Regions from separate parts of the Rhizobium sp. FG113 genome, predicted to be linked through region 2. Evidence: predicted binding sites of a transcription regulator. Region 2 holds the regulator's gene; each other region holds the start of a gene.
What was found. Region 2 encodes LexA, which represses DNA repair genes until DNA is damaged. Its sites were predicted from a motif close to TGTTCNNNNTGTGTTCNG; they were not measured.
Positions count from the first base shown of each region.

Region 1: the regulator LexA is predicted to act here: its motif matches at 2,115-2,132, upstream of ACODTZ_RS09325 (DNA recombination protein RmuC).
Region 3: the regulator LexA is predicted to act here: its motif matches at 1,922-1,939, upstream of ACODTZ_RS26290 (ATP-dependent helicase).
Region 4: the regulator LexA is predicted to act here: its motif matches at 2,075-2,092, upstream of ACODTZ_RS08815 (YifB family Mg chelatase-like AAA ATPase).

Region 1 is NZ_JBMDKV010000002.1:441,705-445,916, reverse strand. It holds gene def (peptide deformylase) at 1-373, opposite strand, end outside; gene ACODTZ_RS09330 (methyl-accepting chemotaxis protein) at 470-1,969, opposite strand; gene ACODTZ_RS09325 (DNA recombination protein RmuC) at 2,165-3,388, shown strand; gene ACODTZ_RS09320 (ribokinase) at 3,439-4,212, shown strand, end outside.
Region 2 is NZ_JBMDKV010000003.1:201,473-205,684, reverse strand. It holds gene kdsA (3-deoxy-8-phosphooctulonate synthase) at 1-209, opposite strand, end outside; gene ACODTZ_RS11230 (VOC family protein) at 206-1,090, opposite strand; gene lexA (transcriptional repressor LexA) at 1,290-2,015, shown strand; gene ACODTZ_RS11220 (ComEC/Rec2 family competence protein) at 2,009-4,212, opposite strand, start outside.
Region 3 is NZ_JBMDKV010000015.1:18,732-22,943, reverse strand. It holds gene ACODTZ_RS26290 (ATP-dependent helicase) at 1-1,875, opposite strand, end outside; gene ACODTZ_RS26285 (ABC-F family ATP-binding cassette domain-containing protein) at 2,093-3,715, shown strand; gene pepT (peptidase T) at 3,929-4,212, opposite strand, start outside.
Region 4 is NZ_JBMDKV010000002.1:338,949-343,160, forward strand. It holds gene ACODTZ_RS08805 (cupin domain-containing protein) at 19-507, shown strand; gene gshB (glutathione synthase) at 641-1,588, shown strand; gene ACODTZ_RS08815 (YifB family Mg chelatase-like AAA ATPase) at 2,198-3,730, shown strand; gene ACODTZ_RS08820 (putative quinol monooxygenase) at 3,807-4,106, opposite strand; gene cysK (cysteine synthase A) at 4,200-4,212, opposite strand, start outside.

The DNA of each region.
Region 1 (4,212 bases), on a different contig from region 2:
CCATCGTCTGCTCCTTGCCGTCGCGGTCGAGATACTTGACGCCGACGGTGGCCGGGCGTTCGACCTCGGCATAATAATCCGGGATGGACAGGCAGCCCTCTTCATAGACCGAGCGCTCGTCGGAGGACGAGACGATTTCGGGATTGATGAAGACGAGCGGCTGCTTTTCCTCGCCCTCGCGCGCAACGTCGATGACGAGCATGCGGCGGGCAACGCCGATCTGGATGGCGGCCAGCCCGATGCCAGGGGCATCGTACATGGTCTCCAGCATGTCGTCGGCGAGACGCTGCAGATCGCTGTCGACGCGCTCGATCGGCTTGGAAACCTGACGGAGCAGCGGATCGGGAAGAATGATGAGTGGCTTGATGGTCATGGCGTTCCCATAACCCATCTTTTTGCGGGATGGAATTATCCGATAGCCGGAGGCGGCGCTTTTTTACGCCGCCTTCGCAATTTCGACGCTTTTGCCTCAGGCGGCGCGGCGCGAGGCCTGATAGCCGGAGTGGCTGGCACCATCGGTGCGGAAGCGTTCGAGCAGGCCGACCAGACCTTCCACCTCGTTGCGCAGGCGCCGGGTTTCCGAGGAGGTGCGCTCCACCATGCCCGAATTCTGCTGGGTGATGGTGTCCATGTTGCGGATGGCGACGCTGACCTCGTTGACGCCGGTCGCCTGATCGCGCGCGGCAGCGGCGATATCGGCAACGAAGCTGCTGATGTTGTCGATGCGGTTGATCATGTCGCTGAGCGATTCGCCGGTGCTGCTGACGATGTCGACGCCCTGGTTCACCTGCGCGGAGCTCTCGGAGATCAGCTTCTTGATCTCCTTGGCGGCATCAGCCGAGCGCTGCGCCAGCTGGCGGACTTCCTGGGCGACGACGGCAAAGCCCTTGCCGGCTTCGCCTGCGCGGGCCGCTTCGACGCCTGCGTTCAGCGCGAGAAGGTTGGTCTGGAAAGCGATATCGTCGATGACGCCGATGATCTTGGTGATCTCGCTCGATGACTTCTCGATGCCGGCCATGGCGGAGACGGCGCTGGTGACCAGCTCGCCGGAGTTCTTGGCCTTCTGCTGCGTTTCGCGGACAGCTGCCGATGCCTTCTCGGCGTTGGATGCCGTCTGGCCGACGCTGACGGAGAGCTGTTGCAGGGCGGCCGAGCTTTCCTCGACGCCGGCGGCCTGCTGGGCGGTGCGCAGCGCGAGATCGTCCGAGCCCTTGGCGATCACATCGGTGCCGCGCAGGATTTCGCCGGATGTGGCGCGAACGGATGCGAAGGAGGCGCGAAGGGCTGCGACCGCGCGGTTGTAGTCGTCGCCCATATCCTTGAAATTGCCCGGCAGATCAGCCGGCAAGGTGGCTTCGAGATCGCCGCGCGACAGCGCTTCGAGACCGCGACGGAGATGGCTCAGCGCCATTGCCTGATCGGCTTCCGCCTTTTGGCGTTCCTCTTCGAGCTTCAGCCGCTTTTCTTCCAGCGCTTCCAGATAGACCGAGATCGAATAATCCATATCCAGCATCGCGGCCTTGACGACGGCGGTGAGCTTTTCGCCGAGCAGCTTGCCCTGGCCACGGCCGAAGCGCGACGGCCATTCCTTTGCCATCAACCCCTTGATCAGATCGCTCATCAGAAGCGCGTAACCGCCGATGTACCAGCGTGGCTCGAGGCCGATGCGCGCATGGGTCTTGCCGACCGCGACCACGCCCTTGACGTAGGCTTCGTCGAAATTGCCGCCGGCGAGGTTGGCCCAATGGGCTTCCTGCCGGGTCTTGGCGCTATTCATATGCGATTTGTCGGAGAAGAAGCTTGCGACCGAGGGGGTGCGCGCCAGCTTCCCGTAGAATCGTTCGAGCGCGCCGCTCAGCAGCTCCGAAATCGCCGGGCGCATCTGGCGCAGCGACTGGCGTGCGCTGTCATCCAGCTCGATGAAATCGAGGCGTTGCTTAAGACCGTTCTCAGGCTGCTGGCTGCTCATAATATATTTCTGCTTTTTCATTTGATGAAGGGCAATTTTCGCGCAGCTTTTCCCTAATATAGTTTCTTAAGCGTTAAATTATCGGGTTATTTGTTAGCTAGCGCTCGAATGCCGCATCACGCATCGTCGGAAAGACCATTTACGATGTTCACGTTTTGATCTGGAAATGCCACGCGACTTTGCTATGGTGCAATCATGACAACAAGCACCGACTCGCTTTCCGCTACCCTTTCCGGTCTCAGCCCCATGTCGCTCGCGCTTGCCGGCGCGGCACTGGCCATCGTGATCGTCTTGATGCTTGCCTTGCTCGTTCGTGGCGGCCAGGCGCGGCGCGAGCAGGCCGAGGAGGCGCTGGAGCGTGCCGCCGAGGCGGATGCGCGGATGATGGAGCTGTTGCGGATCCAATCGGAAATGCAGGGCCGAATGGCGGCGATGGCCGAGGTGTTCGGCTCGCGCCAGTCGGAGCTCAACCAGGCGATCAGCCAAAGATTGGACGGCATGTCGCAGCGGGTCAGCAGCACGATTACCGAGCAGACCAAGTCCACGCATGAAAACCTCAGGAGGCTGCAGGAGCGGCTGGCGGTGATCGATGCGGCGCAGAACAATATCCAGACGCTCGCCAAGGATGTCGTCGGGCTGCAGGCGATCCTGTCCAACAAGCAGACGCGCGGCGCCTTTGGCCAATCGCGGATGGAAACGATCGTTGCCGATGGCCTGCCGATCGGCGCCTATGCTTTCCAGCAGACGCTGAGCAACGGCTCTCGTCCGGATTGCACCATCCGCATGCCCAATGGCGCGCCGCCGCTTGTCATCGACGCGAAGTTTCCGCTGGAAGCATGGAACGCCATTCGCGATGCCGGCGGGCCGGAGCTTGCCAAGGCCGCATCGCAGCAGTTTCGGCGCGACATGGAGACCCATATCCGCGATATCGCGGAGAAGTATCTGATCCAGGGGGAGACGCAGGATACCGCGTTTCTGTTCGTGCCGTCGGAATCGATCTTCGCGGAAATTCACGAGAATTTCGAGGCGATCGTGCAGAAGGCGCATCGCGCCCGCGTGGTCATCGTTTCGCCCTCGCTGCTGATGCTGTCGATCCAGGTGATCCAGGCGGTTCTGAAGGATCAGCGGATGCAGGCGCAGGCGCATGTCATCCAGGGCGAAGTCGCCAGTCTGATGGATGATCTCGGCCGCCTCGACGACCGTGTGCGCAAGCTGCAGGGGCATTTCGCCATGGCGCAGAAGGATGTCGACATGATCGTCACCTCGGCCGACAAGCTGACCAAGCGCGGCGCCAAGATCGAGGCGCTGGAATTCGAGGGCGCGGATGCAGGCCGCGTTCCGGATGAAAATGCTCCTACATCGAAATCCGTGGAGAGTAGAACAGGACTTCTCAAGCTGAGGGTGGTTGACGACGAGTGATGCCTTCGGCAGTGTCGCGCCCGACAAAAACACTGGGAAGGACACCTCGCATGATCACCGTTTTCGGCTCCATCAACATGGACCTCATCGCCACGACGCAACGGCTTCCGAAGCCTGGCGAGACGGTGGCCGGCAACGGCTTTTCGACGGCCGCCGGCGGCAAGGGCGCCAACCAGGCGCTGGCCGCGCGTCGCGCCGGCCGCAGCGTGACCATGGCGGGCGCCGTCGGCCATGATGGCTTTTCGGACGAGGCGCTTGCGCTCCTCAAGGAGGCCGGCACCGATCTCCAGTCCGTCAAGCGCGCCGACGAGCCGACCGGAACCGCGATCATCCTCGTGGGCGGAGACGGCGAAAACATGATCGCCGTCGTGCCGGGCGCCAACGGCACGGTCACGGCGCAGGATGCGGATCAGGCTGTCGGCGCGATGAGCAAGGGCGATACGCTGATGCTGCAGCTCGAAATCCCGGTTCCATCAGTCGAGCAGGCATTGGCTGCCGCGCGCGCCAAGGGCGTCACCACCGTTCTCAATCTCGCACCGCTGATTGCGGATGCGGCGCGCCTCGGGCGCCTCGCCGATATCGTCATTGCCAACGAGACCGAGTTCGAGCTTCTGGCCGGGCAGGAAAACATGAGCGCGGAAGACCGCGAAGCCGCGCTGAAGCGCCTCAACGCCGAGACGGGGCAGACGCTGATCGTGACGCTTGGTGGCGACGGCGTGGTCGCGATCCGCGACGGCGTGATATCGCGGGCGAAGGGGTTGAAGATCGAGCCGGTGGATACGGTCGGCGCGGGTGACACCTTCTGCGGTTACTTCGCGGCCAGC
Region 2 (4,212 bases):
GTGCGGTTGGCCTTGTCGAAGGAGGACTTGTAGACAAGGCCGATACCGAGCTTGTCGCAGAGCTCCTTCAGCGTGCCGGCGATCATGAAGGCATGGTCGCGGCTTTCCATCTGACAGGGGCCGGCGATCAGCGACAGCTTGCCGGTGTTGGAAAACACCACACGGCCGGCGCCTTCGCCAACGGCCACTTCGGAATTGGTTTCAGTCATCGTTTCTCCTCGAAGGCGAAGAGCGCGCCCTGGCCGGGTGCTGCCTTCACCAGAATTCGATTGTTCTTGCGTGTATAGGTGATCCCGTTAGCAGCCAAATGCGCCTCTGTCACGGCGAGATCGGCAACGGAAAAGACAATCGCCGCGCCGCGCAGGCCGCGATCGGCCTTGGGCTCGGCGAGATCGTAGTAAGCGTTCAGACCATCCGGCGAAAGGATATTAATGCGGGCGTTGCCGGCATCCAGGCTGACGCCGAATGCCTCCTCGCGGAACGCCTGCGCATCCGACGCCAGCTGCAACAGCGGCGCGAACGCCTTGGGATCGGACGACGAGAGCACGATCGACAGGATACCCAACACACCGTTTGCGTGCTTTTCCAAGGCCTTGCGGTCGCTGGGCAGCGGGTTGACGCGCTGGCAGGCGAAGAGGAAGAAATCGGGTGCGCGCAGATCGGCCGCGAAAGCCAGGCGGAACGCCGCGGTCGCTTCAGAACCATCCGGCATCTTCATCTGCCGGGCGAACTGCAGCATCTCGCCGCCGCTCATGCCATCGTCGATGAAGCGGGTGTGATCGCTATCGGCATCCGGCGTGCCGAAAACGATCGCCGACAGGCCGTCGTCGCCGCAGCGGAAGCGAAAGGCGCGGTCGCGAGCGGTGAAAACGTTGCCGTCACCGATGGCCGCCTCGTATGTCTCCAGGCTGGTGATGCCGAGCGGCTCGATATAGGTTTTGTCGGCGAAGAAGACGCAGGCATTCTCGGTGCCAAAAGGGTGCCGCGCATCGGCGGCGACGGTGAAGCCCAGCTTGCCCAGGCGCTCGCGCGCCATCTCGATGTTGACGACCGGCAGCACCACGTGGTCCAGGGGATGGGGGTCACTCATCGGCAAATCCTCCCGAAATCGGCAGAGATGTGCGCTGGCTTTCGCCACAATGCAAGAGGCCGGCGCGGTTAAATCGAATGAAGTGCAAAATCGCGACGATTCCGAGCCAAGTTTTACGAAAATTTAGGCACTTGCGGAACACATATGGAACATATAGTGTCCGTTCTGGCTTTGTTTCACGACTCTGGGGTTCATTTCGATGCTGACACGCAAGCAACAAGAACTGCTTCTGTTCATTCATGAGCGGATGAAAGAGTCGGGCGTTCCGCCATCCTTCGATGAAATGAAGGATGCACTCGATCTCGCATCAAAATCCGGCATTCACCGGCTGATCACCGCGCTGGAAGAGCGCGGCTTCATTCGCCGGCTGCCGAACCGAGCGCGCGCGCTTGAGGTCATCAAGCTGCCGGAAGCCTATAATCCGAGCCTGCAGCCGCGACGCGGCTTCTCGCCGAGCGTCATTGAAGGCAGCCTCGGCAAGCCGCAGCCGGTGGCCGCAGCCCCTGCCCCGAAGGCCGCGCCGAGCGCCGACAACGGCAACTCAGCGTCCGTTCCCGTCATGGGCCGCATCGCCGCCGGTGTGCCGATCTCGGCGATCCAGAACAACACCCACGACATCACCGTCCCCGCCGACATGCTCGGCTCCGGCGAGCACTACGCGCTCGAGGTCAAGGGCGACTCGATGATCGAAGCCGGCATTTTCGACGGCGACACCGTCATCATCCGCAACGGCAACACCGCCAACCCCGGCGATATCGTTGTGGCGCTTGTCGATGACGAGGAAGCGACGCTGAAGCGCTTCCGCCGCAAGGGCGCCTCGATCGCGCTGGAAGCCGCGAACCCGGCTTACGAAACGCGTATTTTCGGGCCCGACCGCGTCAAGGTTCAGGGCAAGCTCGTCGGGCTTATTCGCCGGTATCACTGAGTGGTGACGTCACTAGTTGGTGACGGATCATCGCTGAAGCTGTCGTTGCGCCAGTCATAGGCGCGATGACGCATCCAGGGACGACCGAGGCTTTCATAAGCGGTTTTGACGACAGGCGCCCCCTGCTCGTCGATGCGGATTTCGACGGCGCCTGATCGCCTGAGGGTTTCGCCGGTCAATAGCATTGCGCCGGAACGGCATGTCGCCTGGCGCAGACGGACAGGCGTGATGACGATATCGGCCACATCGCAGGCGGGACCGAGATAGGCGGCGTTTTCGAGCGTTGCGATGATGTAGCCGCTGTCGAGCGATGTTACGCACCAGGCCGTCTTGAGGCACTGAAAAGCGCTGTCATTTGTGGACGCTGCGGCATCGCGCATCATGGCGCGGGCTTCGCCTTGTTGTTTCAGTGTCAGCCTTGGTCGTGGCTCTCCCCTCTTCGGGATGGGCAAGGCCTCGCCTTCAAGCATGTCAGGCGGCTTGTGTTCTTCGATCGCGAGCGCGCGTTGCCATTGCCCGAAGATGAAGTCGGGCGGGCGTTCGCGGTTGCTGGCGAGACTGTCGCCTGTAACTGCTGCCACGAGGCTTCCGTCCTCGGAGACGACCAGCTCAGGCGCAGATGCCGCAGGCAGCAGAACAACGACGAGCGTTGCAAGCGCGGCCCCCACAGCACCGATCCATCGCAGCCGTGTCCGCATCAGCCCCCAGACTAGGAAGCCGAGCACGGCGATCGCGAAATACCACTGCGGTATCCGCCCGATATCGACACTGCCGCCCCAGCCGGAAACCATCTTGGCGATGTCGATCACCAGATCCAGCCCGAAGCCCGCGACGGTCCATAGTGGCGCGTCCAGACCAAAGGGCGTCGCTAACATCGCGAGCATTCCGAAAGGCATGACGATGAAGGAGATGACGGGCATGGCGAGCAGGTTGGCGGGAAGGCCGTAGCCGCTCAACCTGTGAAAATGCTCGATCGAAAACAGCGCCGTCGAGAAACCGCCGATCATCGAGGTCAGCGCGATGCCGCCGAAGAAGCGAAGCGTGACCATGACCGGCTTTATCGCGGGATGCGTGAGAAGAACGCTTTCGCGAGGCCGCCTCCTGGTCCAGACAGCAAAGCCCGCGACCAGCGCCAGTGTCGCGGCGTAGGACATCTGGAAGCTGGGACCGAGCACCTCCGATGGGGACATCAGTATGATCAGCAGCGCCGAGAGCGCGATGTTGCGCAGGCTGATCGAGGGGCGATCGAACAGCACCGCGACAAGCATGATCGCCATCATGATGAAGGCGCGCTCGGCCGAGACCGCGAAGCCTGAGATCATGTAATAGGCCGTCAACGCCAGAAGCGCGCTGCCGGCGGCGAACTTCTTGGTCGGATAGGCCTGCGCGAAGCCAGGAAACAGTCCAAAGAACAGCCGCAGCCCGACAAAGCAGATGCCGGCTGACAGGGCCATGTTGAGGCCTGATATCGCCACGATATGGGCGAGGCCGGATTGGCGCAGCGCCTCCGTCGTCTCGTTGGAGATGGCACGTCTCTCATCGGTGACCAGCGAGGCGGCGAAGGCGCCGGTATCATCAGGCAGGATGCTGCGGATGCGGTCGCCAATCCGGCTGCGCAGACCGTAGAGCCATTCCACGGCGCGATCGGCGGCAGAGAGATCGGCGATATCGGTCTGCGACGCGATGGTCTGCGGCATGCCGTAGAAGAAGCCGTTGGCGCCGATGCCGTCGAAATAGGCAGAGAAGGCGAAATCGTTGAGTTCGGGGAGCGCAGGTCCTGCCGGCGGCGTGAGGCGCACGCGGCCGGTCAACCAGCCACCGACCCCAACGGGCGCTCCTGCGCGCGCGACCAGCGAGACCTGCTGTGGCGGCCGCTTGAGAGAGGGCTCGTCCGTGCGCGTTACCCTTAAGATATAGCGCCAGCGGCCGTTGTCGTCGCCCTCGCGCCGTTCCACGCGGCCGGTCACAGTCGTCGTCACCGCTGTATCAAGCACGACGGTATCAGCGCGCCAGGTCTCGAGTTGCGCCGCGAACATGCCAAGGACGACTAGCAGGCCTGATATCGCCACACGGCGGGTGGCAACGCGCGCAGCGCCCGCCAGAACGAAGACGAGACCAAACAGCACAGCCCAGGCAAGGAGCCGTGAGGGCGGGATATCGACAGCAAGGCGGAACCAGGCGATGGCGCCAGCGCCGA
Region 3 (4,212 bases), on a different contig from region 2:
TTGCGGGGTGATCAGCGTCAGGCTGTCCTTTGCCCGCGTCATGCCGACATAGAGCAGTCGGCGCTCCTCCTCGATCTCCTGCGTCGTGCCGACGGCGAGGTCGGAGGGGATGCAGCCGTCGACGACGTTGAGCATGAACACCGCTCGCCACTCTTGCCCCTTGGCCGAATGGATGGTGGAGAGGATGAGATAATCTTCGTCGAGCAGCGGCACGCCGGCCTGGTCGCTGGTGGCGTCGGGCGGGTCGAGCGTCAGTTCGGTGAGGAAGCGCTCGCGGTTGGCATAGCCCGACGCGATCTGCTCGAGCTGCAACAGGTCGGCCTTGCGGGTGTCGGCGTCCTCGTGGATGCGGTCGAGATGCGGTTCGTACCATTCTCGCGCCTGCGCGATCTCGGCGGGCCATGGCCCGTTTGCCTTGCGCAATCCTTCGAGCAGCTGCACCAGCGCCGGCCAGCCCTCACCGGTCTTGGCCGGCGGCGGGATTTCGGCGAGCGCCATCAGCGGCTCAGGGTCGGCGGCGATCGTGTCCAGGATCTTGCCCGCCGTCTGCGGCCCGATCCCCGGCAGCATCTTCAAGAGGCGGAAGCCCGAGACCCGGTCGCGCGGGTTCTGCGCAAAGCGCAGGATCGCCAGCATGTCCTTCACATGCGCCGAATCCAGGAATTTCAGCCCGCCGAACTTGACGAAGGGGATGTTGCGCCGCGTCAGCTCCACTTCGAGCGGGCCGCTGTGCGAGGAGGTGCGAAACAGCACCGCTTGCTGCTTTAACGTCATCCCCACTTCGCGGTTCGCGAGCACCTGCTCGACGATGTAGTTCGCCTGGTCGTTCTCGTCCTTGACGGTGAGCAGCTTCGGCCGCTCTTCGGATTGCCGGTCGGTCCAGAGGTTCTTGGTGAAGCGCTCGCGCGCCAGCTCGATAACGCCATTGGCGGCGGCAAGGATCGTCGTCGTCGAGCGATAGTTGCGGTCGAGCGTGATGATATCGGCCGGCGGCTCGAAGGTTTTCGGGAAGTCGAGAATGTTGCGGATCGTCGCCGCCCGGAATGAATAGATCGACTGCGCGTCGTCGCCGACGACGGTTAAGCCACGTCCGCCGGGCTTCAGTGCCATCAGCACGGAGGATTGCAGCCGGTTGGTATCCTGGTACTCGTCGACCATCACATGGTCGAAACGCCCACCGATATCGGCTGCCAGTTCCGGATCACTCACCATCTGCGCCCAGTAGAGCAGGAGGTCGTCGTAATCGAGCACGTTTTGCGCCTGCTTGGCCTCGACATAACAGGCAAACAGCTCGCGCAGTTGCTCTTCCCAGGTCGCCACCCACGGATACCAGGTCTTCAACACCTCGGTGAGCGGCGTCTCGGAATTGACGGTGCGCGAATAGATCGCCAGACACGTGCCCTTGGTCGGAAACCGGCTTTCAGTCTTGGAGAAGCCAAGCTCGTGCCGGATGAGGTTCATCAGGTCGGCGCTGTCTTCCCGGTCGTGAATCGTGAAATCGACATTGAGGCCGATCTGTTCGGCATAGATCCGAAGCAGCCGCGCGCCGATCCCGTGGAAGGTGCCGGCCCAGGTCAGCGCGTCGGTCATCACGGCGGAATTGGCACCCAGCACCTGGCGGCAGATGCGCTCCACCCGCCGCGCCATCTCGGACGCCGCTCTGCGCGAGAAGGTCATCAAGAGGATACGCCGCGGATCGGCGCCGTTGACGATCAGATGCGCCACCCGGTGCGCCAGCGTGTTGGTCTTGCCCGATCCGGCGCCGGCGATGATCAGCAGCGGACCGCCCGTCGTATCCGGTCCCTGACCGACCCCATGCTCCACGGCAAGACGCTGCCGCTCGTTCAGTTTCTCGAGATAGGCCGCCGCCTGCATCTATTCTTCAGCCTCTAGCATACGCGTCGCGGCAAAAGCGCGACTCGGGAACAAATATGGAACGTATCAGTGCTCCCTGATGTTTGGAAGTCCCGCGTCTCTGTCACCACAGGGAAACGGTGTTGATCGAACATTTGGTGCACTGCGGAAAACGGGCGACATCTCAGGTCTTGCATGGCATAAGGGCGCCGAAAACCTGTTTTGGACCACGCTTCCCATGATCCGCATCGAAAATATCAGCAAGCAGAATAGCCACCGCATCCTCTTCATCGAGGCCTCGGCGGCGCTCAACAAGGGCGAGAAGATCGGCCTCGTCGGCCCGAACGGCGCCGGCAAGACGACGCTCTTCCGCATGATCACAGGCGAGGAGCAGCCCGATGAGGGCAATGTCGCCGGTGAAAAGGGCGTCACGATCGGTTACTTCAACCAGGATGTCGGCGAAATGTCGGGCCGCAGCGCCGTGGCCGAGGTCATGGAAGGCGCCGGCCCCGTCAGCGTCGTTGCCGCCGAACTGCGCGAACTCGAAGCCGAGATGGTCGATCCCGACAAGCTCGACGAGATGGATCGCATCATCGAGCGCTACGGCGAGGTGCAGGCGCGCTACGAGGAGCTGGATGGCTACGCGCTCGAGGGCCGCGCCCGCGAAGTGCTCGATGGTCTGAGCTTCACCCAGGAAATGATGGACGGCGACGTCGGCGGCCTCTCCGGCGGCTGGAAGATGCGCGTGGCGCTCGCCCGCATTCTGTTGATGCGCCCTGATGTCATGCTGCTCGACGAGCCGAGCAACCATCTGGATCTCGAAAGCCTGATCTGGCTGGAAGAGTTCCTGAAGAACTATGACGGCGCGCTCCTGATGACATCGCACGACCGCGAGTTCATGAACCGCATCGTCGGCAAGATCATCGAGATCGATGGCGGCCAGCTCACCTCCTATTCCGGCGACTATGCTTTCTACGAGCAGCAGCGCGCCCAGAACGAGAAGCAGCAGCAGGCGCAGTTCGAACGCCAGCAGGCCATGCTTGCCAAGGAAATCAAGTTCATCGAACGCTTCAAGGCGCGCGCTTCACACGCTTCGCAGGTGCAGAGCCGCGTCAAGAAGCTGGAAAAGATCGACCGCGTCGAGCCGCCCAAGCGCCGCCAGTCGGTCGCCTTCGAGTTCCTTCCCGCGCCGCGTTCCGGCGAAGACGTGATCAACCTGAAGAACGTTCACAAGAAGTACGGCAGCCGCACGATCTATGAAGGCCTCGACTTCATGGTTCGCCGCAAGGAGCGCTGGTGCATCATGGGCATCAACGGCGCCGGCAAGTCGACGCTGCTGAAGCTGGTCACGGGCTCCACCGAGCCGGATCAGGGCACGGTTGCGCTCGGTGCCAGCGTCAAGCTCGGCTATTTCGCCCAGCACGCCATGGATCTGCTCGATGGCGAACGCACGGTTCTCGAATGGCTGGAAGATAGTTTCCCGCTGGCCGGCCAGGCGCCGCTGCGCGCGCTTGCCGGCTGCTTCGGCTTTTCGGGCGACGATGTCGAAAAGAAGTGCCGGGTTCTGTCGGGTGGCGAAAAGGCGCGCCTCGTCATGGCCAAGATGCTGTTCGACCCGCCCAACCTGCTCGTCCTCGACGAGCCGACCAACCACCTGGATCTCGACACCAAGGAAATGCTGATCAAGGCGCTGTCGCAGTACGAGGGCACCATGCTCTTCGTCAGCCACGATCGCCACTTCCTGGCGGCGCTCTCCAACCGCGTGCTGGAACTGACGCCCGGTGGCATCCATCAGTACGGCGGCGGCTACACCGAATATGTCGAACGCACCGGCCAGGAAGCGCCGGGTCTGCGGGGATAATGGAAGGGGTGGGGCGGTACGTCCTCCTCGCTCTCCCTCATCCCGGCCTTGTGCCGGGATCCAGCGGGCCCAAGTCCTTGGGCCGAGAAAAGTCCTTTCGCCGCGCAGACGCGCGTCGGCTGGATCTCTGTGACAAGCACAGAGATGAGGGCGGAGAGTGTGGCCGCCCCATCGCCTTCAAAGACCGAATGGAAGCTGGACGCCGCCGGACGCCTAAGCCCGCTCCTCCCAAACCCTGGCAATCTCGACGATCGTCTTGGCCGCCCGCTCCATATCCTGCCGGCTCACCCATTCCAGCGGGGAATGAAACGCGTGGCCGCCGGCGAAGATGTTGGGGCAGGGCAGGCCCATGAAGGAGAGGCGCGAGCCGTCGGTGCCGCCGCGAATGCTGCCGCGCTTCGGTTCCATCCCGGCGCGGCGAATGCCCTCGATGGCATTCTCGACGATATCGGGGTGCCGGTCGACCACTTCCTTCATGTTGCGATACTGCTGCTTGA
Region 4 (4,212 bases), on a different contig from region 2:
GTGGCATCACTGCATCTTATGTTCGCGAGCGCGATGGCCTTGGCCGCCCGCTCCATGCCCGACATCGTGGCATTTCCGCGCGGCAAGTCCTTCGTCGCGCATTCGAGCGATCTCATCGCCATGAAGTCGACGCCGATCAATCCCGACTGGATTGTTGCCGGCGATCCGCAGGCCCGCACCGGCGAGCATTCGCGCGGCCACGACGACGCCGCGCTGACGGCGATCTGGGACTGCACGGCAGGCGAGTTCCGCTGGTTCTTCGGCTGGGACGAGACGGTGATGATTCTCGAGGGCGAGGTCCATATCACCGCCGACGACGGCACCGAGCGCATGCTGCGCGCCGGCGACGTCGCCTTCTTCGCCGGCGGCACCTGGGCCAGCTGGCGGGTCGACAATTACGTCCGCAAGGTCGCCTTCCTGCGCAAGCCTTTCCCCAAGCCGGTGGCGCTCGCCTATCGCCTGCGCAACCTGCTGCGCGGCAGCGGCCAGCAGGGCATCGCGGCCTGAAACACGGCTTGAATTGAAGCCTGAAGGGAACGCCGGCCAATTGCGCCGGCGCACCGCACAAAAGCCGTCCATTGACCGTTGCGTTCGCGCCCTCTGCGGCCTACATCTGTCCGGCAATCGCTAAGGGACAGAAATGGCCAAGATCAAGAACGTAGCGGTCCAGATGGACCATGTCGCCTCCATCAACATCGCGGGCGACTCCACCTTCGCCATGAGCCTCGAGGCGCAGACCCGCGGCTACAAGCTCTTCCACTATACGCCCGACCGCCTGAGTTTCCTCGACGGCAAGCTTTACGCCTCCGTCGAGCCGATGACGCTGCGCGACATCAAGGGCGACCATTTTGATCTCGGCGCGCCCGAGCGTGTCGATCTGTCGACCATGGATGTGATCCTGCTCCGCCAGGACCCGCCCTTCGACATGTCCTACATCACCTCGACGCATCTCTTGGAGCGCATCCACCCGAAGACGCTCGTCGTCAACGACCCGGCCTGGGTGCGCAATTCGCCGGAGAAGATTTTCGTCACCGAATTTTCGGACCTGATGCCGCGGACGCTGATCACCAAGGATCCCGCCGAAATCCGCCGCTTCCGCGACGAGATGGGCGATATCATCCTGAAGCCGCTCTACGGCAATGGTGGCGCCGGCGTCTTCCATTCGACCAAGGACGACCGCAACCTCTCCTCGCTGCTCGAAATGTTCGGCCAGCTCTTCCGCGAACCCTACATCGCCCAGCAGTATCTGCCTGACGTGCGCAAGGGCGACAAGCGCATCATCCTCGTCGACGGCGAACCCGTCGGCGCCATCAACCGCGTCCCGGCCGAGCACGACAGCCGCTCCAACATGCACGTCGGCGGCCGCGCCGAGGCGACCGAGCTCACCGCCCGCGAAAAGGAAATCTGCGCCCGCATCGGCCCCGCCTTGCGCGAACGCGGCTTCCTCCTCGTCGGCATCGACGTCATCGGCGACTACATGACCGAGATCAACGTCACGTCACCAACCGGCATCCGCGAAGTCAAGAAATTCGGCGGCGCCGACATCGCCAGCCTCTTGTGGGATGCGATCGAGCGCAAGCGCGCGTAATATGGGCTAGGGGACGGGCGGCGACGCTTGACGTCCCCGTATAGCGCGACGGCGGCCCGCCCGTCGGTCTTAAACGACGTACGCCACACCCTCCGTCGTCATGCTCGGGCTTGTCCCGAGCATCTGCTGAGCCTCGAACTTGCTCGACGTGAGTGGACAGCTTGCACGACCGTGGCCGCAATCGCGGTCCATTCGCACCCTTGCATCCGTGGAGACGTGCTTAGATCCTCGGGACGAGCCCGAGGATGACGTCTCGTGTGGGAAAAGCATCGTCCCTTCAATAGCTTAGCGCCAGAATCTCGTTGCGAGACGCGGCGGCCGCCGCACCCTCCACCGTCATGCTCGGGCTTGTCCCGAGCATCTAAGCACGCCGAAACGAGCTCGACGTGAGTGGATAGCTTGCACCCCGCCAGCAGCAAGCTCCGTTCCCACCTTTGTTCCGCCCATACAACCCGACACAACCGCCCCACATCAATGGCGCGCAATTGTTCATTTATTGTTCTTGTTTCATTCCAATTTCTATGCCAGATTGCAATCCGCGACCATGATGGGTCGCGGTTTCAGGTGCAAGGGGTTGCACCGCAGGGGATCTGGGCCAAGGGGTTGGGCATGGTGGCGCGCGTCAGCACGGTTGCATTCCAGGGCATAGAAGGGGTTCCGGTCGAGGTCCAGGTCATGGTCGCGCCCGGCAAGCTGATCACCCAGATCGTCGGCCTGCCCGACAAGGCAGTGGCCGAAAGCCGCGAGCGGGTGCATGCCGCACTCCACGCCTCCGGCCTGGCGCTTCCCGCCAAGCGCATCACCGTCAACCTCGCCCCCGCCGATCTTCCCAAGGAAGGTAGCCACTTCGACCTTCCCATCGCGCTCGGCCTGATGGCGGCCCTCGGCGCCATTCCGGCGGATGCGCTCTCGGGTTATGTCGTCATCGGCGAACTCAATCTCGACGGCACGATCGCCGCCGTCACCGGCGCGCTGCCGGCCGCGATCGGCGCCAATGCGATGGGCAAGGGCCTGATCTGCCCGGCCGAAAGCGGCCCTGAGGCCGCCTGGGCCGGCGCCGAGCTCGATATCCTGGCGCCGCGCAGCCTGATCGCGCTCGCCAACCATTTCCGCGGCACCCAGGTGCTCTCGCGTCCCGAGCCGTCGATCCGCGCCACCGCCGCCAATCTTCCCGATCTCGCCGATATCAAGGGCCAGGAAAGCGCAAAGCGGGCGCTGGAGGTGGCCGCCGCCGGCGGGCATAATTTGCTGATGGTCGGGCCGCCAGGGTCCGGCAAATCGATGCTCGCCGCCCGACTGCCGTCGATCCTGCCGCCGCTCTCGGCCGCCGAGCTGCTTGAAGTCTCGATGATCCACTCGATCGCCGGCCAGCTCTCGGGCGGAAAGCTCTCCGACCGCCGGCCGTTTCGCACCCCGCATCACTCCGCCACCATGGCGGCCCTTGTCGGCGGCGGCTTTCGAGCGCGTCCGGGCGAGGCGTCGCTTGCCCATCATGGTGTGCTGTTTCTGGATGAGTTTCCCGAATTCTCGCCGCAGGCGCTGGATGCGCTGCGCCAGCCGTTGGAAACCGGCGAGTGCATCATCGCCCGCGCCAATCACCGCGTCAGCTATCCCGCCACCATCCAGCTGGTGGCGGCCATGAACCCCTGCCGCTGCGGCATGGCGGGTGAGCCCGGCCATAGCTGCGCCCGTGGCCCGCGCTGCATGGCCGACTACCAGGCTCGCATCTCCGGCCCGCTGATGGATCGCATCGATATCAGGATCGACGTCCCCGCCGTCTCCGCCTTCGACCTGATCCGCCCGGCGCCTGCCGAAAAGAGCGCCGACGTCGCCCGCCGCGTTGCCCGCGCCCGTGATCTGCAGCGGGACCGCTTCCGTGCCGCGGGCTTTAGTGAGACCGGCACCAACGCCCGCTGCTCCACCGCGATGATCGAGACCTACGCGGCGCCCGATGCATCCGGCCTGCAGCTTTTGCGTGATGCCGCCGAAAAGATGAAGTTCTCCGCCCGCGGTTACCACCGCGTCCTCAAGGTCGCCCGCACGCTCGCCGATCTCGACGGCCAGGAGATGGTCGGCCGCATCCACTTGGCCGAGGCGATCTCCTACCGCATGGCGGGTGAGCGGCTGACGGCGGTGGCATGAAGGGGGAGGGACGAGCGAAAGCGGAGACGCAGTGGGAGCGTCGTCGCTGCCTTGACGGAGGGGAGTAGTCCGGTGCTCAGGTCTCGCGCGGCGCGCCGACCTCGTAGCTCTGGAGGTTGCGGTCATGAATGCCGAGTGATGGCCATGCGGCGCGCCAGCCGCTCAGGTGCGCGGTTTGAAAGTGGCGGTCGAGCGAGGCTTGGTCGCGCCAGCGTTCGGTGACGTGAATGAGGCCGGGCTCGAGCACGTCCTCGGCGTAGGAGTAATCCAGGCAGCCGTCTTCGGCGCGGCTCATCTCCACCATGCGCCGCATCACAGGGCGTGCGAGTGCGAGGTTCTCATGGGGGAGGCGGATGGTTCCGACGATCAACAGCATGGGGTGGCTTGCTTCGGGTTGGAGGTTGGTGCGGGATTGTAAACGCATGAAGGGCGCCGAAGCGCCCTCCCTGACATCGAGCCAAGCCGATCCTCAGCCGCCGAGG